DNA from 4 places in the Nocardiopsis sediminis genome. Region 3 is predicted to be linked to each of the others. Evidence: riboswitches for the same ligand, from Rfam matches in the RefSeq annotation. Region 3 holds a riboswitch; each other region holds the start of a gene.
What was found. A riboswitch is a leader RNA that binds a small molecule or an ion and turns the genes downstream of it on or off. The one in region 3 is predicted to bind S-adenosylmethionine.

Region 1 (5,748 bases), on a different contig from region 3:
GGCGAGTTCGAGCTCCAGACCGAAGGTCTGGCCCTCCTCGACCGTGATGACGCCTTCCTTGCCGACCTTGTCCATCGCCTCGGCGATGGCGTCGCCGATCTGGGTGTCGCTGGCGGAGATGGAGGCGGTGGAGGCGATCTGCTCCTTGGTCTCCACGTCCTTGGAGATGTTGGCCAGCTCGTCGCTGATACGGGCGACGGCGGCCTCGATGCCGCGCTTCAGGCCGACGGGGTTGGCGCCCGCGGCGACGTTGCGCAGGCCCTCGCGCACCAGGGCCTGGGCGAGGACGGTGGCGGTGGTGGTGCCGTCACCGGCGACGTCGTCGGTCTTCTTGGCGACCTCCTTGACGAGCTCGGCCCCGATCTTCTCCCACGGGTCCTCGAGCTCGATCTCCTTGGCGATGGAGACACCGTCGTTGGTGATCGTGGGGGCGCCCCACTTCTTCTCCAGCACGACGTTGCGGCCCTTGGGGCCGAGGGTCACCTTGACGGCGTCGGCGAGCTGGTTCATGCCGCGCTCAAGGCCGCGCCGGGCTTCCTCGTCGAACGCGATCAGTTTGGCTGCCATAGACTTCTTGTCCTCCCGAGACCGGGCTGGTACGCGTGGGAACGAGCCGATGCCCGCGACGGACGGCCCCGGCTCGCCCCGGCAACCCGTCTGCCGGAGGCCGCGGCCTCATCGTCTCGATCCGGAATTAGCACTCCTCATCTCAGAGTGCTAAGAGTCCCATTTTTAGCACTCTCGATGGTCGAGTGCAAACGACCTGCGCTCGAATTCGCCGAGCGATCACCCGCAGGTCAACCCGGCCCTCAACGCCGAAACCCGCACCCGCCGGAACGGGGCCGGGGGATGCGGGCGGGGGGTGTTCGGCGGCGGCGCTGCGGGCGCCGTGCGGGGCTCAGCCGCCGGCGACCGCGGGGATGATCGAGACCTCGGTGCCGTCGGCGACCGCGGTGGCCAGGCCGTCGGCGAAGCGGACGTCCTCGTCGCCGACGTAGACGTTGACGAAGCGGCGGATCTTGCCGCTGTCGTCGAGGATCCGCGCCCGGATACCGGGGTGGTCGGCCTCAAGGTGGTCGAGCACGTCCTGAAGGGTGGCCCCTTCGGCGGTGACCTCGGCCGCGTCCTTGGTGTAGGTGCGCAGGATGGTGGGGACGCGAACGCTGACGCTCATGGCGTGTGAACTCCTTGTCTTCAGGGATCGGCGCCGGCCCGGGCAGGTCCGCGGGCCGGGACTGCGGCGGCCGGGTGGGCCGCCGGTGGCGGCGTCAGAGCAGCCCGGCGTCCTTGAACGCCTTCAGGGACGGCTTGATGGTGGCGGTCACCCCGGCCTCGACCGCGTTGAGCGTCTTGAGGCCGTCGCCGGTGTTGAGCACGACGGTCTCGGCGGCGGGGTCGAGGGCGCCCTCGGCGAGCAGCTTGCGCAGCACGCCGGTGGTCACCCCGCCCGCGGTCTCGGCGAAAACGCCCTCGGTGCGCGCCAGCAGGCCGATGGAGTCGACCACCTCGGCGTCGCTGACGTGGGCGACCGCGCCGCCGGTGCGCCGGCAGATGTCGAGCACGTAGGGGCCGTCGGCCGGGTTGCCGATGGCCAGCGACTTGGCGATGGTGTCGGGCTTGACCGGCTGGATGACGTCGTGGCCCTGCTCCCAGGCGCGGGCGACCGGCGAGCAGCCGGTGGCCTGGGCGCCGAAGATCTTGTAGGGGCGGTCCTCGACCAGGCCCAGCTTGATCAGCTCCTGGAAGCCCTTGTCGATCTTGGTGAGCTGGGAGCCCGAGGCGATCGGGATGATGATCTGCTCCGGCAGCCGCCAGCCGAGCTGCTCGGCGATCTCGTAGGCCAGCGTCTTGGAGCCCTCGCCGTAGTAGGGCCGGAGGTTGACGTTGACGAACCCCCAGTCCTCGCCGGCGGGGTCGCCGATCAGTTCCGAGCAGAACCGGTTGACGTCGTCGTAGTTGCCGTCGATGGCGACCACGCGGCCGCCGTAGACGGCCGCCATGATGACCTTGCCCTCTTCGAGCCCGGCCGGGATGAACACGCACGAGCCGAAGCCGGCGCGCGCCGCGGCGGCGCCGACCGCCCCGGCGAGGTTGCCGGTGGAGGAGCAGGACAGGGTGCGGAACCCGAAGGTGCGGGCGGCTTCGACGGCGATGGCCACCACGCGGTCCTTGAAGGAGTGGGTGGGGTTGCCGGAGTCGTCCTTGACGTGCAGTGTGCGCATGCCCAGCTCGGCGGCGAGGCGGTCGGCGCGGACCAGGCGGGTGAGGCCCGGGTTCATGTTGGGCAGCTCGGCGACGTTGGCGGGTACCGGCAGCAGCCCGGCGTAGCGCCAGATGCTGGCGGGCCCGGCGGCGATGGAGGCGTGGCTGACCTCGCCGAACTCGTAGGCGACCTCAAGGGGGCCGAAACAGAACTCACACGCGAAGCGCGGGCCGAGCTCGTAGCGCTCGCCGCATTCGCGGCAGGAAAGGGCCACTGCGGGGCCGAAAGGGCGGGCGGTGGTGGCACCAGGGCCGGTGGCGGTCATCGCCATGCGAGGCGTCTCCCCTCATCTTCCCTGTGAGCCGATCTGGCTCCAGGACGGAGTTGGCACCTGCCCCGGCCGCCCCGCAATTTCCGCGGAATCGCACGCCGAGATGGTTGCCGGGGCTTCGCAGGGCCGTTCCCTCCACCCCTCTGGATGAGCAATATGAAGTTGTCGGTGATCCACTCGGGATACGTTCGCCACTGTAACCGACCGCCCCTCGGCTCTGCCATCCGGGGTGACCGGGATGACAGCGGGTCGGCGGCGGCGAGCGGGGGCGTGGCCAGGGCCGCCGCGCGGGCCTCGCTCGGGCCCGGAGCCTGTGTGCGGCAGGGGGTGCGTGCCCGCGCTTCCGCTTCCGTATCCGGGCGGACACGCCCCGAGAGGGACGGACATCTCGGCAGGTTTGGGTTCCTCTGTGACGGGCGAGACCTATGACACCTTCCCGTACACCCACCCGCCCCTCCGCCGGGCGGGGGCCGGGTGGTCAAATGGGAATCCGGCCCGGATGTCATGCGAGAGGTGGACGATCAGGTGGACAAGGCACAGATCCTCGTCGCTTCCAACAGGGGACCGGTGTCCTTTTCGATCGATGACGACGGTGCGCTCCGCCACCGGCGCGGAGGCGGCGGGCTCGTGTCCGGCCTCAGCTCGGCCGCCGCCCAGGCCGACACGCTGTGGGTGTGCGCCGCCCTGTCCGACGCCGACCGCCAGGCGGCGTCGCGCGCCCCCGAGGGCCGGCTCGACCGGGCCGGGTTCGACGTCGGCGGCACCAGCGTGCGGATGCTCGACATCCCCCCGGCGACCTTCGCCAACGCCTACACCTCGGTGGCCAACTCCACGCTGTGGTTCGTCCACCACATGCTCTACGACACCCCCAACAAGCCCGGCTTCGGGGCCGAATTCCGCGCCGAGTGGGCCGACTACCGCGCCTACAACACCGCGTTCGCCGAGGGCCTGCTCACCGGCTCCGCCGACAACGCCCGGGTCGCCGTGCAGGACTACCACCTGGCCCTGGTGCCCCGGATGCTCCGCGGCCGCCGCCCCGACCTGCGCATCTCGCACTTCTCCCACACCCCGTGGGCGCCGCCGGAGTATTTCCGGATGCTGCCCACCGACATCGCGCGCGAGCTCCTCGAGGGCATGCTCGGCGCCGACCGCCTGGGCTTCCTCAGCCGGCGCTGGGCCGACGCCTTCCTGCGCTGCTGCGAGACGTTCCTGCGCGCCGATGTCGACTGGGACAAGCGCACCGTCGAGTACGGCAGCCGGGTGATCGGCGTGGCCGTGTACCCGCTGGGCGCCGACGCCGAGGGGCTGCGCGAGCGGGCCGCGGCCGACGACGTCGCCGAGCGCCGCGCGGCGCTGCGCGAGCGGGTCGGCGACCGCCGGCTCATCGTCCGGGTCGACCGCACCGAGCTGTCCAAGAACATCGTGCGCGGCCTCGAGGCCTACCGGGAGATGCTCCGCGACCACCCCGAGTGGCACGGCCGCGTCACCCACCTCGCGTTCGCCTACCCCAGCCGGGGCGACGTCCCCGAGTACCGCGAGTACACCGAATCGGTGCTCCGGGTCGCCAAGGAGATCAACGAGGAGTTCGGCACCGACTCCTGGACCCCGCTGATCCTCGAGGTCAACGACGACTACCCGCGTTCGCTGGCCGCCTACCGGCTGGCCGACGTGCTGCTGGTGAACCCGATCCGCGACGGCATGAACCTGGTCGCCAAGGAGGGGCCGGTGCTCTCCGACGACGGCTGCGCACTGGTGCTGTCGACCGAGGCGGGCGCCGCCGACGAGCTCGGCGCCCACGCCCTGCTGGTCAACCCCTACGACGTCAGCGAGACGGCGCGCGCGCTCCACACCGCGCTGGAGATGCCCGCCGAAGAGCGCCGCGAGCGCAGCGCCCACCTGGCCGAGCAGGCCACCGCGGTGTCGCCGCAGCGCTGGTTCGGCGACCAGCTGCGCGCGCTCGGCTGACGGCCGCCGATGGTCGTGCCCGCGGCGGCTCCGGCGGTCGCCGCGCGGCGGTGTCCCGGTGCGCCCGGACTCCGTGAGCGGGGTGTCAGGAGCGCGACATGATCTCGTCGATGACCGGTGACTTCGCGTCGGCGTAGTCCTGGAGGCTCTCCCACCGCCGCTCGGCGAGCCCGCGCTTGGTGCTGGCGTAGAGCTCGTGGTCGCCGGGGTGGGTGCGCAGGTGGTCGCGGAAGCGCAGCATGCGGTCGGCCTCGCCCGAGCCGGCCCCGAGCACGTGCAGGTCGATGTTGACGTCGGGGCCCTTGAAGAGCCTGCGGCCGTCGCCGCCGGGGTCGCGGTCGACCAGCGTGTACCCGGCGCCGGCCAGGGGCGGCAGGTAGGCGTCCTCGTCGGCGGGGTCGGCGACCAGCAGCAGCAGGTCCACGCACGGGGTGGCGGTGAGCCCGGGTACCGAGGTGGAGCCGACGTGCTGGAGGTCGAGCACGGAGTCGCCGAGGGCCTGGCGGATGCGCCCGGCTTCACGGTGGAAGAGGTAGGGCCATTTGACGTCGTAGTCGGCGACGGGGACGCGGCCGTCGACCAGCCGCCGGCCGGCCGGCGGCGCATCGGCGGGGTTCCGGCCGCGCAGGGGCAGGGGGTCACTGGGGGACATATTGGACAAGCTTTTCGCCCCGGGGGCGCTCCGTCAAGCCCTGACCCACCCGCGGGTTCCCCTGCTGACCGGGGGCGATACCGACCGCGCGGTATGCCGGCCGCGATCGGGAGGCGGGCGTCAGCGCTTGCGCCGCGACCCGCCGCGGCGGCGCCGTCCGCGGGCGGTGGCGGCCTGCGCGCGGCCGGAGTCCGCGCCGGCGGTCTCCGTGGCCGCGGCGGTGCTCCGCGAGGGCAGGCCGTAGGGGTTGGCGGTCGAGCGGCGCACCAGGACGGTCGCCACCGCGGCCAGCAGCAGCGCCAGCACGGCGGCGCCCGTCCACAGCGCCCACGGCGGGAGGAAGGGGTCCTCGGCCGCGGCGGCGAGGTCCTCGTCGTAGAGGGGGACGTCCTCGGCCGCCGTGCCGGCGGCGTCGAGCGCACCGGGCACGTCGAGCAGCCCGGCGCCGTACCCGGGGCCACCGCCGCCGGCGGGCGCGGCCGCGCCCTCGACCAGCGCGTCGGCCACCTGGCCGGGCAGCAGCTGGGGGTGCTCGGCGCGGATGAGCGCCGCGGCCCCGGCCACGAACGCGGCGGCGGGGACGGTGCCGTCGGCGGT
Region 2 (5,748 bases), on a different contig from region 3:
CGTCGACGCCGTAGGCAGCGCGCAGGGCGGCGATCTGCTCGGGGGACAGCCCCAGTTCGGGGTTCTCGAACTTGATCATGACGGCGTCGCCGGGCATGGCCTGGAGCAGGATGAAGGCGGCGGTGAACGCGGCGAGCAGGACCACGAGGGCCTGCCCGGACCGCCGTAGAGCGTGGTTCAATCCGACCTCTTCGGATGTGTGTGGTGGCGGGTGGCGGGGCCCGCCCCGGAGACCGGGGCCGGGGCGGGCGCGGGGTCAGTCCGCCAGCCACGCCTCGTGGAAGGCGGGCCGGCCCACCGACTCGAAGGCGAGGCCGTGCACGTAGGGTGCGCTGCCGTAGACCTGGGGCTCTTCGAACAGGGGGATGACGTAGGCCTGTTCGGCCAGGTACTCCTGGACGGCGGCGGAGGCGGCGTCGCGTTCGCCGGGGTCGGGGGTGGAGGCCACCTCTTCGAGGAGTTCCTCCAGTTCCGGGTCCTCGATGGAGTCGTCGCCGGGGTCGCGGTTGAGGAGGGTGTTGCGGTTCTGCGAGTGGAACTGGCTCTTGATGACGTCGAGGTCGGCGCGCCCCACCATGGAGTGGTAGATCTGCACCTGGTCGGGGTCGTTGATTGCTTCGGCGTAGGTCCCCGCGTCGGCGGTGAGGATCTGGAGGTCCACGCCGATCCCGGCGAGCTGCTGGCTGATGAGGGTGAGCGCCTCGAATGAGCGGGGCTGGGGTGCGGCCTCGTTGACGACGAGGGTCAGCGGGGTGCCGTCCTTTTCGCGGATCCCGTCGGGGCCGGGGGTCCACCCGGCCTCCTCCAGCAGGTCGGCGGCGCGTTCGGGGTCGTGCTCCAGGTGCTGCGACTGGTCGGTGTAGCCCAGGGCGGTGCTGCTGAGGATGGAGGTGGCCACCGGGTAGCGGTCGGTGTAGACGGTGTCGACGACCTCCTGGCGGTCGATGCCGGCGATGAGCGCCTGGCGGACCCGGATGTCGGAGAGGATCTCGTTGCCGAAGCGCAGCCCCAGGCTGTTGTTGACCCCGTTGGTCTGGGGCGCGTGGACGCTGAACCCGGCCTCTTCGACCTGCTCCTCGTCCTGGGCCTCGACGTAGCGGACGACGTCGGCCTGCCCGGAGGTGAGGGAGCCCACGCGGACGCTGTCCTCGGGGGTGACGCTGATGAGGATCTCGTCGAGGTGGGCGCGGCCCTGGTTGTCACTGCCGGGCGGGGCCCAGGCGTAGTCCTCTCGGGCGGTGAGGGTGAGCTCGGTGCCGACCTCCTCTTCGGTGATGACGAAGGGGCCGGTGCCGATGATCTCGGTGGAGTTGCCGGGGCCGAAGTCCTCGAAGGCCCGTTCGAGGGTCTCTGCGGAGAGGATGCCGGAGTTGATGGTGGAGGTGGCCTGGAGGAAGCCGGGCGAGGGCTCCTTGAAGTGGAAGCGCACGGTGGTGTCGTCGACGACCTCGCTGCGCTCGTAGTTGTTGATCGCCTCGGAGACGATGAGGGCGCGGTCCTGGTCGCCCAGCCCGTAGAGGTCGAAGTTCGCGGCGACGACCTCGGCGGTCAGGGGTGAGCCGTCGGAGAAGGTGACGTCGTCGCGCAGGGTGAAGGTGTATTCGGTGGCGTCGTCGTTGACCTCCCAGTCGGTGGCCAGCCAGGGCTCCAGCTCCAGGGTCTCGGGGTCCTGGTGGACGAGCCGGTCGGTGATGTTGTTGACGAGTCCGCCGTTGGGGTAGAAGCCGGCCGAAGGCGGATACAGGCTGTCGTGGGCCTGGTGTTCGAGGTAGACCAGGCTGCCGCCGGTGACGGGCTCGCCGTCTGCGCCGGCGGAGGAGTCCTGACCGCAGCCGGTGAGCGCCAGGACGGCGAACGCGGCCACCAGGGCCAGGGCGCGGACCGACGTGGTGGAGTGGGACACGTTCTTCCTCTCAGGGGGAGGGCCGGCGCGGGCGACCGTTCGCGGGGGCGAGGCAGGGTACGGGGGGCGCTTGCGTCCGTCGGGCGGGCCGGCGGGCGCCTGGTCGCGCTCGGGAGCACCCCACCGCCGCACGAGGGTTGCTGTTCCGCCCGCCGAGCCGGACAGCGGAACTCTGGACCACGAGCAGAAAACATACCATATGGGTAGGAAAAATAGGTTTTCGGCTCGGTGTCACGTTCCGGCGGGACGTATCCGGAGCCGGTTCACGGCGCCGTCGAGGCCGATGACGGCGCCGCGTTCGCCGCCGGCGATGAGCGAAGGGGCGCAGGTGGCCCCGCGGACACAGCGCGCGGCGGCCCATCGGGTGACCCTGAAACCGACAATCGTTTGCCACCCGCGCCGGAGCCCCGGCTCCGGAGCGGGCCCTCCGGGGAAGGCCGTATGCCACCATGAGGGGACACCGACCTTGACGAGGAGAACCGTGGCCCCCGAGGAGCACCACAGCGCGGCGCGACGCTCGAACGGCAACCGGAAGCCACACGCCACCATCTACGACATCGCCCGGCATCTCGGGGTGAGCCCCTCGACGGTGTCGCGGGCGCTCAACAAGCCGGGGCGGATCAACGCCAAGACCGAGCAGCGGATCCGCGAGGCGGCCGCCGAGCTCAACTACCGCCTCAACCCCATGGCGCGGGCGCTGCCCACCGGGCGGACCAGCACCATCGGGCTGATCCTCTCCGACATCACCAACCCGGTCTACTTCACCCTCGTGCGCGGCGCCGAGCGCATCGCCGCGGCCGCGGGCTACACGCTGGTCCTCGCCGAGTCGCAGGAGTCCGTCGAGCTGGAGGCGCAGACGGCCGAGCGGCTCCTGCTGTCCGTCGACGGGCTGGTCCTGGTCTCCTCCCGGATGGACGACGACCACATCGAGGCGCTGGCCGACCGCAAGCCGCTCATCACCGTCAACCGGCGGGTGGGGGCGGTTCCGGGGATCGTGCCCGATGTCGTGCCCGGCATCCGCGACGCCCTGGACCACTTGGCGTCGCTGGGCCACCGGTCCATCGCCTTCCTGTCGGGGCCCGGCGTGTCGTGGATGAACGAGCTCCGCTGGAACACGCTGCTGGACGAGGCGCCCGAGCGCGGGATGGCGATCGTGGAGATCGGCCCCAACGACCCGACCCGCGACGGCGGCCGCGCGGCGCTGCGCCGGGTCCGGGCGTCGGGGGTCACCGCGGTGGTGACCTACAACGACCTGATGGCCATCGGCCTGCTCGACGCCTACCGCGGCGCCGGCATGGACATCCCCGGCGACCTGAGCATCGTGGGCTTCGACGACATCTTCGGGTCGGACTTCACCTCCCCGCCGATGACGACGATCCGGACCCCGCTCGACCTCGCGGGCGAGGAGGCGGTGCACCGGCTGATCGCCACCACCGCCGAGGACGCCGGGGAGGCAGGGCAGGCCGGTGCCCCGGAGCCCCGGCGGGTCGGCACCGAGTTCATCCTGCGGGGGTCGACGGCGGCCCCCGGCCGCTGACGGCGTCGACGGATCGGGCGGCGAGCGGTTCGAGACGCCGGGGCCGGCTCATCCGGGCAGGGGGCGGCGGTCCGAGAGGGAGCCGGGTCCGCCTCGGAGGGTCGTGCCGTCGGGGAAGCGGACCTCCGCCGCCGACCCCGGGGGCACGTCGACGGTGATCGCGAGGTCGCCGTCCTCGATGCGCCAGCCGACGGTGATGGTGCCCTGGGGGCTCTCGAACGTGCCGCGCGCCCAGGTGAGCGAGGGGTCCACGGCCGGGGCGACGGTGAAGGACTCCCACGCCACCGACCCCGGTGCCTGCCGCAGCCCGAGGGTGTGGGTGTGCAGGAAGCCCACGACCGCCCCCTTGCTGTAGTGGTTGAGCGACGCGGTGGCGGTTCCATCGGCGTCGACGCCGTCCCAGTCCTCCCAGATGGTGGTCGCGCCGCGGTCGAGCATGCCGAGCCAGGACGGGGAGGTCCGCTGGTGCAGCAGCGCGTAGGCGGTGTCGGCGTGGCCGGTGTCGGCGAGCACGGGCAGCAGGTCGGCGGTGGAGAGGAACCCGGTGCCCAGGTGCCCGCCGGCCTCGGCGATGAGCGCCACCAGGCGGTCGGCGGCGCGCGCCCGCAGGTGGGTCGGCACCAGGCCGAAGGCGAGGGCGCGCACGTGGGCGGCCTGCGTGTCGGGGGTGATGCGCCCCTGCGGGTCGCAGAACTCGCTTCGCCACGCCGCCCGCACCTGCTCGGCGATCGCGCTGTAGCGCCCGGCGTCGCCGGAGCGGCCCAGGACGCCGGCGATCGCGGCGAGGGTCTGCACGGAGCGGAAGAGGTAGGCGGTGCCGACCTCGCCCTTGTCGGCCAGGTACCAGGCGCGGGGGTCGGCCTGGATCGGGTCGATGAGGGAGCCGTCGGCCGCGCGCTTCTTGGGCTCCAGCCACTCCCCCCAGTGGAAGGAGCCGTCCCAGATGAACTCCTCGTGCGGCAGCGGCTGCGCCGAGCGCTCGATCCGCGAGGGGTGGCGGGCGGTGCGCGCGGTCGTCAGCGCCCATTCCACCCAGCGCACCATGGCGTCCCAGTTCTCGGCGAGGACCGCGTGGTCGCCGTAGGTCTCGTACATCACCCAAGGCACGAGCACGATGGCGTCGCCCCAGCCGGCGGAGCCGGTGATCCCGTCGGCCAGCGGATCGTCGCGGTGGACCTTCCGCCGTGCCGGGTCGGGTGCGATGTTGGCGATGCGGCCGTCGTCGAGCTGGTCGTCGCGGACCGAGCGCAGCCACTTGCGGCTGAAGCCGGCGACGTCGTAGAGCCGGGCGGCGGTGGGGGCGAAGACCTGGTAGTCGCCGGTCCAGCCGGCCCGTTCGCGGGTCGGGCAGTCGGTGGGGACGTCGACCGCGTTGCCGCGGAAGCTCCAGTCGGCCGCCGCGTGGAGGCGGTCCAGGTCGGGGTCGCTGCACGCGAAGGTCGCGGTCCGGCGCAGGTCGGTGTGGACGACCTGCATGGTGAGGGCCGAGGGGTCGAGCGGCGCCCCGCCCCGGGTGAGGCGGGCGTAGCGGAACCCGTGGACGGTGTGGCGCGGCTCGAACACCTCCCCGGGCTCGCCTGACGCGATCACCTCGTCGCGCTGGACGAAGCGGAAGGGCGGTTCGCCGGGCCGCATGCTGTCGAGGTGGGTGGTGGTCAGGTCGCCGTCGGTGTCGAGGTGCTCGCCGTGGTCGATCACGGTGCGGGTGCCGGCCGGGCCCGGGTCGCGCAGGGTGATCCACCCGCTGGCGTTCTGCCCGAAGTCGGCGATGTGGGCGCCGCCGGGCAGGCGGGTCACCGAGCGGGGGGCGATCTGCTCGATGCGGCGGACCGGCGGCGCCGGTGACCAGCCGATGGGCGGTGCGATGACGGCGTCGATGCGGACCGGGCGCTCGCCGGTGGGCGCTGCGGTGCGGTCGGTGGTCTGGCCGTCCATGAGGTCGGCCCGGGTGATGTCGCCGGTCCGGAAGGTCCAGTCCGAGCCGGTGCGGATGGTCTCCGCGGTCCCGTCGGTGTAGCGAAGGTGGAGTTCGAGGCGGGCCGCGGTCGTCGTGCCCCAGGTGGCGGGGGTGCGCCAGGGGCCGGTCCGGCCGCGGTACCAGCCGTCGGAGAGGATCACCTCCAGCAGGTTGGTGCCCGGCCGCAGCGACGCCGCGACGTCGGCGGCCTGTGCGTAGAGCGTGTGGGCGTAGGAGGTGGAGCCGGGGGCGAGTTCGGCGGTACCGGCGCGCTCGCCGTTGACGAACGCCTCGTACACGCCCAGGGCGGTGGAGTAGAGCCGCGCCCTGGCGACCTCGCGCCGCACCTCG
Region 3 (5,748 bases):
CGGTGCCGATGGTCACGCACCATGCGACCGCCAGGACCGAGGCCGCCGCCCCCGCGGCCAGGACGGCGCCGCGCAGCGCGCCCCGGCGCCTCGGGGCGCGTGCGCCGCCGGCCGTTGCATCCTCCGGCTCCGCCGCTTTCGGTGGAGTCGTGGTCGCCATACCGGTCACCCGACCTTCCGGATGTATTCGTCGGCGCCGGCGAACTCGGTCTGCTGGTAGTCCTCGACCCAGCGGCGCAGGTACTCCTCGGGGTCGATGTCGGCGAACTCGTCGGGGTGCAGCCAGGTCGCCAGGTAGAGGGCGCCGATGGCCTTGGACAGGCCGCTGGTGGCCCACCCGTTGCTCACGTAGACCTCGCCGTCTTGGACGGCGGCGATGTCCTGCCAGCCGGGGCGGCCCAGCAGGTCGTCGCCGAGGTCGTCGAAGCGGCCGGAGCCGGTCGGCTCCGCGGCCGGGTCGAACTCGTGGATGATCAGGGCGGGGTCGCGCTCGGCCACGGCGGCGGGGTCGACCGTCGTCTCCGACTGCACGTCGCCGCCGGTCTCGACGTCGCCGAAGACGTTCTCGCCGCCGGCCGCGGTGATGATCTGGTCGAAGCCGGAACCGGGCAGCACGGTCAGGTAGGGCTGGACGGTCTCCCAGTACACGGGGACGGGCTCGGTGCCCTCGACCCGCTCGTCGATCACGCCGAAGATCTCGTCGTAGAACCCGGCGACCTCGGCGGCCTGGTCCGGGCGGTCGAAGACCTCGCCGAGGAGGTCCATCGTCTCGTGGAAGACGTCGAAGTCCCAGGCGGTGGCCACGACCACCGGGATCCCGAAGGACTCCAGCTGGGCGGCGGCCTCCTCCCAGGCTCCGTTGCGGGGGAGGATGAACACGTCGGGGTCGAGCTCGGCGACCGCCTCGAAGTTGATCTCCGACAGGTCCTCGCTGACGACCTCGTCCTCGCCGAACCCCATGTAGGGGAGGCGTTCGGCGGAGACCTTGTCGACGCCCACGATCGTGTCGCCCGCGCCGATCGCGCGCACGAACTCGTTGCCGTAGCTGTTGAGGACCACCGCGCGCTCGACCGGGCCCTCGATGGTGACCTCGCGGTCGGCGTCGTCGACCACGGTGATGGACTCGGCGGCGGCGCCGTCGGATTCGGGGACGACCTCGCCGCAGCCCGCGATGAGGGTCGCGAGCACGCCCGCGGCGGCGAGGGCGGTGAATGGTCGGGTGCGGCGGCGTATCTGTGGCATGGGGTGCCTCTTCCGGGTGTGGTGCGGGGTGGGACGACCGGCGCGGGGGCAGGGGGCGCGGCGGGGTCGGGCCGGGTCAGGCCGGGCCGGCGGCGGGCTCGGTGCCCGGCCGGAACGGTTCGCCGAGGGTGAGCATCAGCCGGTTCGCCCAGGCGAAGAACGCGACCGACCCCACCAGGTCCACCAGTTCGACGTCGGTGATCCCGTGCGATCGCAGGTCGGCCAGGTGCGCTTCGGTGGCCGACGCCGGGGTGGTCGACAGCGCCGCGGCGAAGGCGACGACGGCGGACCAGCGGGCGTCCTGGCCGTCCCACAGCGGGGACAGGTCCAGCGCCTTCCAGTCGTGGTCGCGGGGGAGCGAGGCGTCCAGCACGCGCTGGACGTCGGCGGTCCGCTTGGACATCTGCGACGCCTTGCGCGAGTGGACCGATGCGCAGTACACGCAGTCGTTGACCTTGCTGGCGGCGGCCGCGGCGAGCTCGCGCTCGGCGCGCGGGAGGCCGTCGCGGGTGTAGAAGACGGCGTAGTCCACCGCGGTGCGCGCCCGCAGCAGGGCGGGTGCGCGCGACAGCAGCCGGAAGTAGGCGTCGTTGGTCTTGCCGGCGAACGCCTCCTTCTGCTCGTCGGTGAGGTCGCCGGGCTCCACGGGCGGGACCCACGGGGTCCACGACAGCAGCTCCTGGGTGTAGGCGACCGGGCGCTCGGCGCCGTTGGCCGCCGTGGTGGCGGTGCTCTTGGTCCGGCCGCGCGCCGGCGTCGGGCGCTCCAGCGGGGCGTCCGTGGCCTGGGCGGCGCCGTCGACCAGGCGCAGGCCGTGCACGAGCCGCACCAGGAACGCGGTGAACGCGGCGACCTGGGAGATCACGATGATCTCGTCGGGGGTCCAGCCCGCTGCCGCGAGCCGGTCGGTGTCCTCGCGCCGCACCAGGGCGGGGGAGGTGGTCAGCAGGTCGACGTGCTCGGCCGCGGCCCGCAGCGCGGGGTCGGCCGGCGGTTCGTCGGCGTAGAGGGCGGGGTCGGCGCCGAGGCCGGCGTGGTGGGCGACGATGTCGGCCGCTCCGTGCCGGCGGGCCGCGAGGGCGGCGAGGCCCCGGCGCACCGGGGCTGCCACGGGGCCCGCAACGGTGAACAGGGCGTCATAGGCCGCCTGGACCTCGCGGGGGAACTCGGGCTTGGCGTTGCGGGCCGCCTCGACGGCTGTGCTGAGGCGGGCCAGGCCGCCCACGGTGTCGGGGGCGGCGGCGTCGCCCGCCGCGGCATCGGTGCTGTGCGCGCTGCTCACTGTCTCCGCTCTCTCATCGTGCCGGAGGCGGGAGGGAGGGCAGGAGCCGGGCGGGGGCTGCGGACCGGACGGTCCGGGGTGCCCCGATCGTGCACGCATGCCGCGTTCCCGCAGCCGGGTCGTAACTCCGGAGGCACCCCGCCGTGCAGGAGGTTGCCGGCCAGCAAGCCGGATCTTCGCGCTGGCACTCTTGACCTGCGACGAACGTAAACGATCTCGCCAAACGCGCACAAGCCGGTTGAAGGTGACAAATGCGACACATTTGGTAGGAATTGCGACCGTTGACCGGTTCCAGGGGTGTGGGAGCGCGTCCAGCCGCCGGCCGACGCCGCCTTGGGCGGCGCAGTCACCGCGGTCCGCGGCGTCCGCCGACCGCAGCGGGAACGCCTTCGCAGGGCGGTCCCGGCCGCCCCTCAGCCGCCGGTTCCGACCTGGGTGGGGCTCGCGGTGCCCAGTTCCGTGTGCAGGTCGCCCAGGAGCGCGCGCAGAAGGCGGTCGAGTGCGTCCCGGTCGCCGGGGGCGAGCCCGGCCACCAGCTCGGATTCGCGGCCGAGGACCCGGTCCACCAGGCGCTCGACGGTGTCGTGCCCGGCCGGGGTGAGGGTGACGTCGACCGCGCGCGAGCCGTCGCCGCGCGGGCTGCGCTCGACCAGGCCGTCGCGCTCGGCGCGCGTGATGCGCTGGGAGATCGCCCCGGGGGTCACCATGGTGCGCTCGGCGAGGTCGCGGGTGGTCAGCCGGTAGGGCGGCCCGCTCCGCCGCAGGACGCTGAGCAGGTCCAGGGTGGCGGGGTCGGCCCCCGCTGCGGCGAGGACGCGTCTTCGCTCCTCGCCCAGGAGCTTGGCGGCGTGCCAGATCCGGGTGACGATCCCGATGCTCGTGACGGGGGTCTCCGGGCGTTCGCGCAGCCACGCCAGGGAGATGGCGTCGATCGGGTCGTCGGGGTCCAGGCGGTCGTTCGGCATGCAAGGCCTACGTTCAGATCTAAATGATATATTTCGTTTAGGTCTGAACCCTACCTTGAGGAGGGGCCAAATGGCACGAACCGTCATCGTCACCGGAGGCGGAACGGGAATCGGCCGGGCCATCACCGCGGCGTTCGCACGATCCGGCGACTCCGTCATCATCACCGGCCGCCGTCGCGGCCCGATCGAGGCCGCGGCAAAGGAGGAGGGCGGCAGCGTCAGCGCCGCCGTCTGCGACGGCACCGACCCCGAGCAGGTCGGCGCGTTCGCCGATGACCTCCCCGGCCGGGTCGACGTCCTGGTCAACTGCGCCGGCGGCAACACCGACTTCGACCGGGAGCCGGCGCGCGACCTCGCGACCCTCGCGGGGAACTGGCGCGCCAACATGGACGCCAACCTGCTCACCGCCGTGCTCATGACCGAGGCCGTGCGCGACCGGCTCGCCGACGGCGGGTCCGTGATCAGCATCGGCTCCATCGCCGCCGACAAGGGCTCCGGCCCCTACGGCGTGGCCAAGGCGGCCCTCGCATCCTGGAACGTCTACGAATCCGGCCGGCTCGGGCCGCGCGGGGTCACCGCGAACGTGGTCGCGCCCGGCCTCATCGACGACACCGAGTTCTTCCGCGGCAGCCTGTCCGAGGAGCGCCGCAAACAGCTCATCGCCATGACCCGGACCGGCCGCGTCGGGACCCCCGATGAAGTGGCGGAGACCGTCCACTTCCTCGCCTCCGGCTCCGCCCGCCAGATCACCGCCCAGGTCCTCGCGGTCAACGGCGGCGCCCACCCCACCCGCTGAACGCCCCTCGATCCTCTGCGCCCTCCGGCCCGGCGCGCGCCCGCGCCGGGCCGGTCACGAGGCCAGCCACCCGGGGGCGGCGCGGGCCCACGCGATGGTGCGGGCGATCCCCTCGTCGAGGGGTGTCTCGGCGCGCCAGCCCAGGATGCGCAGCGCCTTGGCGGTGTCGGGCACGCGCCGGTCGATGTCCTGGTAGCCGTCGCCCAGGGCCGTCGCGGTCACCAGGGTCCGCGGCGGGTGGTCCGCGCCGGCGAGGCGGGTGACCAGGCCGACGGCCTCGGCCATCGTGGTCTCGCGGTGGCCCCCGATGTTGAAGCACTCACCGGCCGCCCCGGGCTCGGCCGCCACGCGCAGTGTGCCCTCGACGGCGTCGTCGATGAACGTGAAGCAGCGGGTCTGGTGCCCGCTGTCGTAGACCTCCGCCGGCAGCCCGTTGAGCACCCGGTGGATGCTGCGGCTGACCACATAGGCCGGCCGCTGCCGCGGCCCGTAGACGTTGAAGTAGCGGACGACGGATGCGCGCAGCCCGTGGCCGCGGGCCAGGGCGAAGGCCATGTGCTCGGCCAGGGCCTTGCTGGAGGAGTAGGTCCAGCGCTCGGCCGAGGTGGGGCCCACGACGCGGTCGTCGTCCTCCGCCCACGGCACGGCGGGGTTCTTGCCGTAGACCTCGCTGGTGCTGGCCATGATCACCCGGGCGCCGGTGTCCAGGGCCCGCCGCAGGACGTTGCGGGTCCCCAGGATGTTGACGTCGAGGACGTCGAGCGGCCGGCTCAGGTAGCGGTCCACCCCCACCACGGCCGACATGTGGAAGACGGTGTCGACATCGGGCGTGATCACCCGGGCCACGGCGGCCTCGTCGGTGATGTCCCCCTTGACATAGGCGACCGCCCCACTGTTCAGCGCCTCCGGGGGCGGCGGCGCCACGTCGAAGACCACGACCTCGGCGCCCTCGCGGGCGAGGCGTTCGGCGAGGTGGCCCCCGATGAACCCGGAGCCGCCCGTGACAACGGCCCTGCGGATCGAACCCACCGCCCTCACCGCCCGACGCCGCGGTAGGTGAAGCCCAGCTCGCGCAGGCGGGCGATGGTCTCGGGCGGGTAGTATGCGCGCCCGTCGTAGACCAGGCAGGGGTCGGCCACCCGCTCCTTGAGGGCGGCGAAGTCCAGCCGCCGGAAGGGGGTGTGCCCGGCGAGCACCGCGACGCAGTCGGCGCCCGCGACGGCGTCCGTCCACGCGGTCTCGGCGGGCAGGCCGAACACCGAGCGGATCTCGGCGGGGTCGGCCAGCGGGTCGAAGACGCGCACCCGCGCCCCGGCGGCGCGCAGCCGCTCCACCACGCCGGCGGCCGGGGTCGCGCGCAGGTCGCCGGTGTCGTTCTTGAACGCCGCCCCCAGCACGGCGACCACCGCCCCGCTCGGCTCCCTGCCGAGCTTGATGAGCTGGTCGGTGATGGTCCGGGCGGC
Region 4 (5,748 bases), on a different contig from region 3:
TGAGGACGAGCAGCGTGAGGCTCAGCGCCGCCGCCACCGGGTAGTCGTAGACGCTGGTGATCTGGCTGTAGACGCGCAGCCCCGCCAAGGGCTGGTTGGCGCCGCCCACCAGCAACGGCGTGATGTAGATGCCCATCGCCAGCGGGAACACGATCATCGCGGCGGTCGCGATCCCCGGAACGCTCAGCGGCAGGGTGACCCGCCCGAACGTGCGCACGGCGCCCGCGCCCAGGCTGTGCGAGGCGCGCCGCAGGTTGGGGTCGATGCCGCCCAGCGCCGTGGTCAGCGGGATGATCGCGAACGGCAGCAGGACGTGGGTGACCGAGATGGCGACCGCCGCATAGCTGGTCAGCAGCGGCGCCGGCCGCTCCAGCAGCCCCGTCCCGGTCAGGAACCGGTTGACGACGCCGTTGGCCGACAGCAGCACGACCCAGCCGTAGCTGCGCACCACCACGCTGGTGAGCAGGGGCGACAGCACGACCACGAACATCAGCGTGCGCAGCACCCCCGGCCGCGCCTTCGCCAGCGCATAGGCCGCGGGGTAGCCCAGCAGCACGCACAACGCGGTGACCAGCAGGGCGGTGAGCAGGCTGCGCACCAGGGCGTCGGAGAAGAACGCCTCGGTGAACACCCGCTGGTACTGCACGAGGGAGTACTCGGGCAGCGGGTTGCCGTTGGCGTCGACCGGGTGCAGGCTCAGCGAGAGCACCCGGGCCAGCGGCACCACGAAGAACGCCGCCAGGAACGCCACCGCGGGCAGCACGAACCCGGCGCCCCTCCGGGGCGGGCGCCGGGCCGGGGCCGCAGCGGGGGAGGGGGCGTGGCCGGCCGCCATCACCGGGCCCCGTGCCCGGCCGCCCCGGCGCCGGCACCGGCGTCCTCCGGTCCGGCGAAGCGGATCACGTCATCGGGCGACCAGTGGGCGGTCACCTGCGTGCCCGGGAGCGGCGGCTCGGCGGCGGTGCGGGCACCGAGGGACGCGCCCCCGGCCAGCTCGATCTCCGCCTGCCAGCCGTCGCCGAGGAAGGCGCGGTAGACGAGCACGCCGTCGGCGGACCCCCGCCCCTCGGGCACGGCGGTCCCTTGGGCGCCGACCGCGACCTTCTCCGGCCGCAGCGCCACCGCGGCGGGCCGGCCCGGTGCGAGCCCGGCCAGGCCGGTGCGCACCCGCGCGTCGCCGGCCGCCAGCTCGCCGCCGTCTCCGGCGACGCCCTCGAACACGTTGGCGGCGCCCACGAACTCGGCGACGAACCGGCTCACCGGGGCCGCATAGACCTCCTGCGGGGTGCCCAGCTGCTCGACCCGGCCGCCGTTGAGGACGGCGATGCGGTCCGACAGCGACATCGCCTCCTCCTGGTCGTGGGTCACGAACACCATCGTGATCCCCAGGCGCTGCTGGAGCTCGCGCAGCTCGACCCGCATCTCACGGCGCAGCTTGGCGTCGAGGTTGGACAGCGGCTCGTCCAGCAGCAGCACCGCCGGCCGGGTGGCCAGCGCACGCGCCACGGCGACCCGCTGCTGCTGGCCGCCGGAGAGCTGCCGGGGGCGGCGCCGGGCGTAGTCCTCCAGGCCGACCAGGCGCAGCGCCTCGGCCACGCGCTCGATGCGGTCGGCCCGCTCCACCCGGCGCACCCGCAGCCCGTAGGCGACGTTCTCGGCGACCGTCATGTGCGGGAACAGCGCGTAGTTCTGGAAGACCATGCCCAGCCCGCGCCGGTGCGGCGGGACGTCGGTGAGGTCGGCCCCGTCGATGGTGATCCGGCCGCCGGTGGGCAGCACGAACCCGGCGAGGGAGTTGAGCAGGGTCGTCTTGCCGCAGCCGCTGGGGCCCAGGATCGACAGGAACTCACCGCGGCGGATGGCCAGCCGGTCGACGTCGAGGACGCCGGTGCCGTCGTAGCCCGCGGTCAGCCCTTCGACGAGGACGTGCTCGTCGTCGGTCCCGGCCCCTTCGCGGCCGGGGCCGCCTACTGGAAGATCTCGTTCCACCGCTGCTGCCATTCGTTCAGGTTGGGGGTGGCGGCGTCGTAGTCGACCCAGGTGAAGCCCTCGTAGACCTCGGGCCCGTACTCCACCTTGGCGGAGAACTCCGGGTCGTACTCGATGGAGTCGTTGCCCCCGCCGTAGAAGGTGCCCTGGGCGAAGGGCTTCTGGTGCTGGGCGGAGGTGAGGTAGTTGAGGAACTCGTAGGCGGCGTCGGTGTTCTCGGTGCCCGCCGGGATGTAGTAGGAGGTCAGGGCGCCCACAGCACCGGAGGTGGGGTAGCTGAACCCGATCGGCTGCCCCTCGGCCTCCATGGCGAAGGCGCGCCCGTCCCAGAACGGCACGATCCAGGCGTCGCCGTTCTGGATGGTGGTGGAGACGGACCCGGCGTCGGCGGGGAAGGCCGAGACGCAGTCCTTCAGCTTCTCCAGCTGCTCGAAGGCGCGGTCGACGGCTGCGGGCTCGGAGAGGCTGCCGCCGTTCTGGGCGACCAGGGCGGAGAAGAACTGGAGGCCGGCGTTGTAGGTCAGCGGGGGCAGGGCGACGTGGCCGCAGTACTGGTCGTTGAAGATGTCGGTCCAGTCCTGCGGGGCCTCGTCGATCTCGTCCGTGCGGTACAGCAGCCCCAGCGACCCCGTGGTCAGCGGGGCGCCGTAGGCGGACCCCTCCACGGTGGACTGCTCCACCAGGACGGGGTCGAGCTGGGACCAGTGCTCCAGGCGGGTGGTGTCCAGCGGCTGGAGCACGTCGTTGTTGACCGCCTGGTGGAAGGTCTCGGAGGTGAGCGCCACGACGTCGAAGGGCGGGTTCTCCCCGTTGGCGGCGCGCAGCCGGGTGAGCCAGTCGGCGTCGGCGCCGCTGACCACGTTGACCGTGATGCCGGTCTCCTCCTCGAACGGCGCGACGAAGGACTCCGAGAACAGCTCGCCCCACGGGCCGGCGAACGCGGTGACGGTGATCTCCTCGCCGGCACCGCCCCCGCCGCCGGAGGTGTCCACGCCGCCGCAGGCGGCCGTGGCCAGCAGGAGCAGCGCGGACGTCGCCGCGCCGGTGGTCAGTGCGACCCTGCGTCGCGTCGTGGATTGCATCGGGCGTCCCTTCGCCTGGAGTTCGCGGCGACCGGGGCTGCGGCGGCAAGCGCCCTGCGCGAGGGGCCGGGGCCCGCTACCGGGGCTCCGCGCTTGCCGCCGGCGCCTCGGGCGCCGGCCACGGCCGTGTCCTCACCCGGGGCACCCCGCCGCGGAGGAGGGTTGCCGTCCAGCCAGCCGGGGCTTTCCACTGGAACTCGTGACGAAGATCAACATAACAGAGAATCCCGACATTTCCACTCTTGAGTGTCGGATGTGTCATGCCGCACCCCCGCCCCGGATCGGCCGGCCCGCGCCGGCCTCCCCGTCCCCGCAGCCGCGCCGCTCCGGCACCGCGCATAGGGGCCGATCTGCGGGTCCATTCGACCGCAGGGTGTCACAGGGGCGACCCGCGCGCACCGCGGCGCGCCACAACGGCCCCCGGGAGGGGGCGGCCGGGCAGGAGTAGCGGGCGGGGTCGTGGGTAGAGGCCGCGCCAGGTTCGCCCCACCCGCGGGCGAGGGCAGCCGAGGAGCAGAGGCCGTGCACGAACCCGCCAAGGCGCCGGCGCGCGACTACCCCCGCATCTTCGCCGACATGGCGCGCGACCTGCTCTGCGAGGACTCCGTCCAAGACGTCCTGGACGCGATCGTCCGGCTGGCCGTGCACACGCTCCACGGCTGCGAGGAGGCCGGGATCCTCATGGTCGACCGGCCCGGGCGCACCTTCAGCACCGCCGCGGCCACCGGGGAGCTCCCGCGCGCCTCCGACCAGGCCCAGTTCGACTGCGACGAGGGCCCCTGCCTGGACGCCGTGCGCGGCGAGCCGACCTTCCGGATCGACGACATGGCCCGCGAGGACCGGTGGCCCGCCTACCGGCCGCGGGCCGTGGCCATGGGCATCGGCTCCATGATGGGCTTCGAGCTGTTCACCCACGACGGGACGCTGGGGTCGCTCAACATGTACGCCACCCGGACCGGCGCCTTCGACGCCGCCTCACAGGAGACGGGGTGGGTCTTCGCCTCCCACGCCGCCGTGGCCATAGCCTCCACCGAGCGCGAGGCCACCGTCCGCGCGGGCCTTGAGACCCGCCACGACATCGGGGCGGCGGTCGGCATCCTGATGGAACGCCACAGGCTCAGCGACGCACAGGCCCTCGACGTCCTCAAGCAGGCCTCCATGCAGACAAACACCAAGCTCCGCGACGTCGCCCTGCGCGTGACCGGCGCCGCCGCCGTGCCGGACCCGGCGCCGCCGGGCGACGACGCCACCGGGTCCGCGGACACGCCCGCGGGACCGGCCCCGGCGGGCTCCGCGGAACCCGCCTGAGCGGCCCGCACAAGAACGGAGGGGCCCGGCCACTGGCCGGACCCCTCCGCGGCGCCGTCCCCGCCCGCCCCACCGGGGGACGGGGGCGACGCGATGGGCCTACAGGCCCGAGGCGAGCACCACCCCGTAGCCGGTCGGGACGTCGGGGTCGCCCTCGTCGTAGGCCGAGCCGGCCGACACGAGCGCCTCCGTCCCCGGGATCAGGGCGAGGTCGCGCACGTTGAGGTCGTAGTTCTCGATGTCCGGCGTGTCGCGGGTGACCTCACCGGCGGCGTCGTGGTGCACGAACGTCGGGTCCCAGGACTCCTCCTGGATCCACACGCCGCCCGCGCCGTCGTCCTCGACCGCCACCAGCTCGCCGCTGGGCTCCTCATCGACGGTGACATCCCAGCTCTGACCGTCGTAGTGCGCGGTCAGCGGCCAGTAGTCGTTGATGTCGTCATCGTTGAGGTCATGGACGTAGCCCACGGCCCAGATGTCGTCACCGGCGCGCACCAGCACGTCGTTGAACGTTGCGCTGGCGATCTCCGAGGGCAGCTCGACCTCGGGGACCTCCAGGTCGGTCCACTCCGTGCCGTCGTAGAGCGCGGCGGAGGGCTGGGAGGCGTCGTTCCTCCCCACCGCCACCACGGTCTCGCCGTCGATGCCGTCGATCGCCTGGCTGGTCCCGGCCGGCGGCGAGGTCCAGTCGCGCCAGATCTCGCCGTCGAAGCGGACCGCCCGGGTTTCGCCGGCGGCGTCCTCGGCCAGCAGCCATGCCTCGTCCTCGGCGATGACGTCGAGGTCGTTGGGGGTCAGCCCGGCGTCCATCTCGTGGGACGTCCAGTCCGTTCCGTCGTAGCGGATCGCGCCGACGCCGTCGGCCGTGGGGCCCACCACCCAGACGTTGTCCGGGCCGGAGGCGCCCGCGACCTCGGGCTCCAGCGTCCAGTCGGCCGGGACCTCTTCCTGGGTCCATTCCGCGCCGTCATAGCGCTGGACGAAGGTGCGCGGCGTGTCGCTGTCGTCGGGGTACTGCGAGCCCAGGGCCCACACGTTCTCCGCGTCGGCGGCGGCGAGGGACGTGTACATGACGTCCATGCCCTTCGCGGCGAACGCCTCGCGCCACTCGCCGGCGGCCGCGGCCTCCCCGGTGGACGACTCGTCTCCCGCGGCGAAGACGTCCTGCAATTCCTCGGCGGCCGACGTCGGGATGGTGGCGGCCAGTCCCAGAACGGCGACCGACGCCACCGCACCGACGCCGGCCCGCTTCGCGAGCCGCCTGGCGTTTGCCATCTACCCACCTGCTCTCTTTCGGTGAACATCACATGACCTATGTGTGACGCCTGAGGTGGTGGAGAAGTTCAGGATGGATCGCCCGAAATTTCGC

Region 1: it holds a riboswitch for S-adenosylmethionine, as region 3 does, so the genes downstream of both, thrC (threonine synthase) here and ACFOVU_RS02390 (peroxidase-related enzyme) in region 3, are expected to answer to the same signal.
Region 2: it holds a riboswitch for S-adenosylmethionine, as region 3 does, so the genes downstream of both, ACFOVU_RS13605 (TIGR04028 family ABC transporter substrate-binding protein) here and ACFOVU_RS02390 (peroxidase-related enzyme) in region 3, are expected to answer to the same signal.
Region 4: it holds a riboswitch for S-adenosylmethionine, as region 3 does, so the genes downstream of both, ACFOVU_RS15820 (ABC transporter substrate-binding protein) here and ACFOVU_RS02390 (peroxidase-related enzyme) in region 3, are expected to answer to the same signal.

What each region holds. Positions count from the first base shown of each region.
Region 1 is NZ_JBHSBH010000013.1:254,428-260,175, reverse strand. Features, by position in the region: gene groL (chaperonin GroEL) at 1-567, opposite strand, end outside; gene ACFOVU_RS21410 (ubiquitin-like small modifier protein 1) at 899-1,174, opposite strand; gene thrC (threonine synthase) at 1,269-2,534, opposite strand; SAM riboswitch class I at 2,547-2,688, opposite strand; gene ACFOVU_RS21400 (alpha,alpha-trehalose-phosphate synthase (UDP-forming)) at 3,060-4,499, shown strand; gene ACFOVU_RS21395 (GrpB family protein) at 4,585-5,151, opposite strand; gene ACFOVU_RS21390 (S8 family serine peptidase) at 5,272-5,748, opposite strand, start outside.
Region 2 is NZ_JBHSBH010000008.1:401,642-407,389, reverse strand. Features, by position in the region: gene ACFOVU_RS13610 (ABC transporter permease) at 1-181, opposite strand, end outside; gene ACFOVU_RS13605 (TIGR04028 family ABC transporter substrate-binding protein) at 257-1,903, opposite strand; SAM riboswitch class IV at 1,965-2,082, opposite strand; gene ACFOVU_RS13600 (LacI family DNA-binding transcriptional regulator) at 2,370-3,440, shown strand; gene ACFOVU_RS13595 (alpha-L-rhamnosidase) at 3,489-5,748, opposite strand, start outside.
Region 3 is NZ_JBHSBH010000003.1:222,592-228,339, forward strand. Features, by position in the region: gene ACFOVU_RS02380 (FecCD family ABC transporter permease) at 1-160, opposite strand, end outside; gene ACFOVU_RS02385 (ABC transporter substrate-binding protein) at 166-1,242, opposite strand; gene ACFOVU_RS02390 (peroxidase-related enzyme) at 1,319-2,524, opposite strand; SAM riboswitch class IV at 2,613-2,720, opposite strand; gene ACFOVU_RS02395 (MarR family winged helix-turn-helix transcriptional regulator) at 2,938-3,489, opposite strand; gene ACFOVU_RS02400 (SDR family NAD(P)-dependent oxidoreductase) at 3,560-4,285, shown strand; gene ACFOVU_RS02405 (NAD-dependent epimerase/dehydratase family protein) at 4,340-5,314, opposite strand; gene ACFOVU_RS02410 (nucleotide sugar dehydrogenase) at 5,320-5,748, opposite strand, start outside.
Region 4 is NZ_JBHSBH010000010.1:181,434-187,181, forward strand. Features, by position in the region: gene ACFOVU_RS15810 (ABC transporter permease) at 1-835, opposite strand, end outside; gene ACFOVU_RS15815 (ABC transporter ATP-binding protein) at 835-2,001, opposite strand; gene ACFOVU_RS15820 (ABC transporter substrate-binding protein) at 1,968-3,071, opposite strand; SAM riboswitch class IV at 3,156-3,276, opposite strand; gene ACFOVU_RS15825 (GAF and ANTAR domain-containing protein) at 3,594-4,379, shown strand; gene ACFOVU_RS15830 (hypothetical protein) at 4,479-5,654, opposite strand.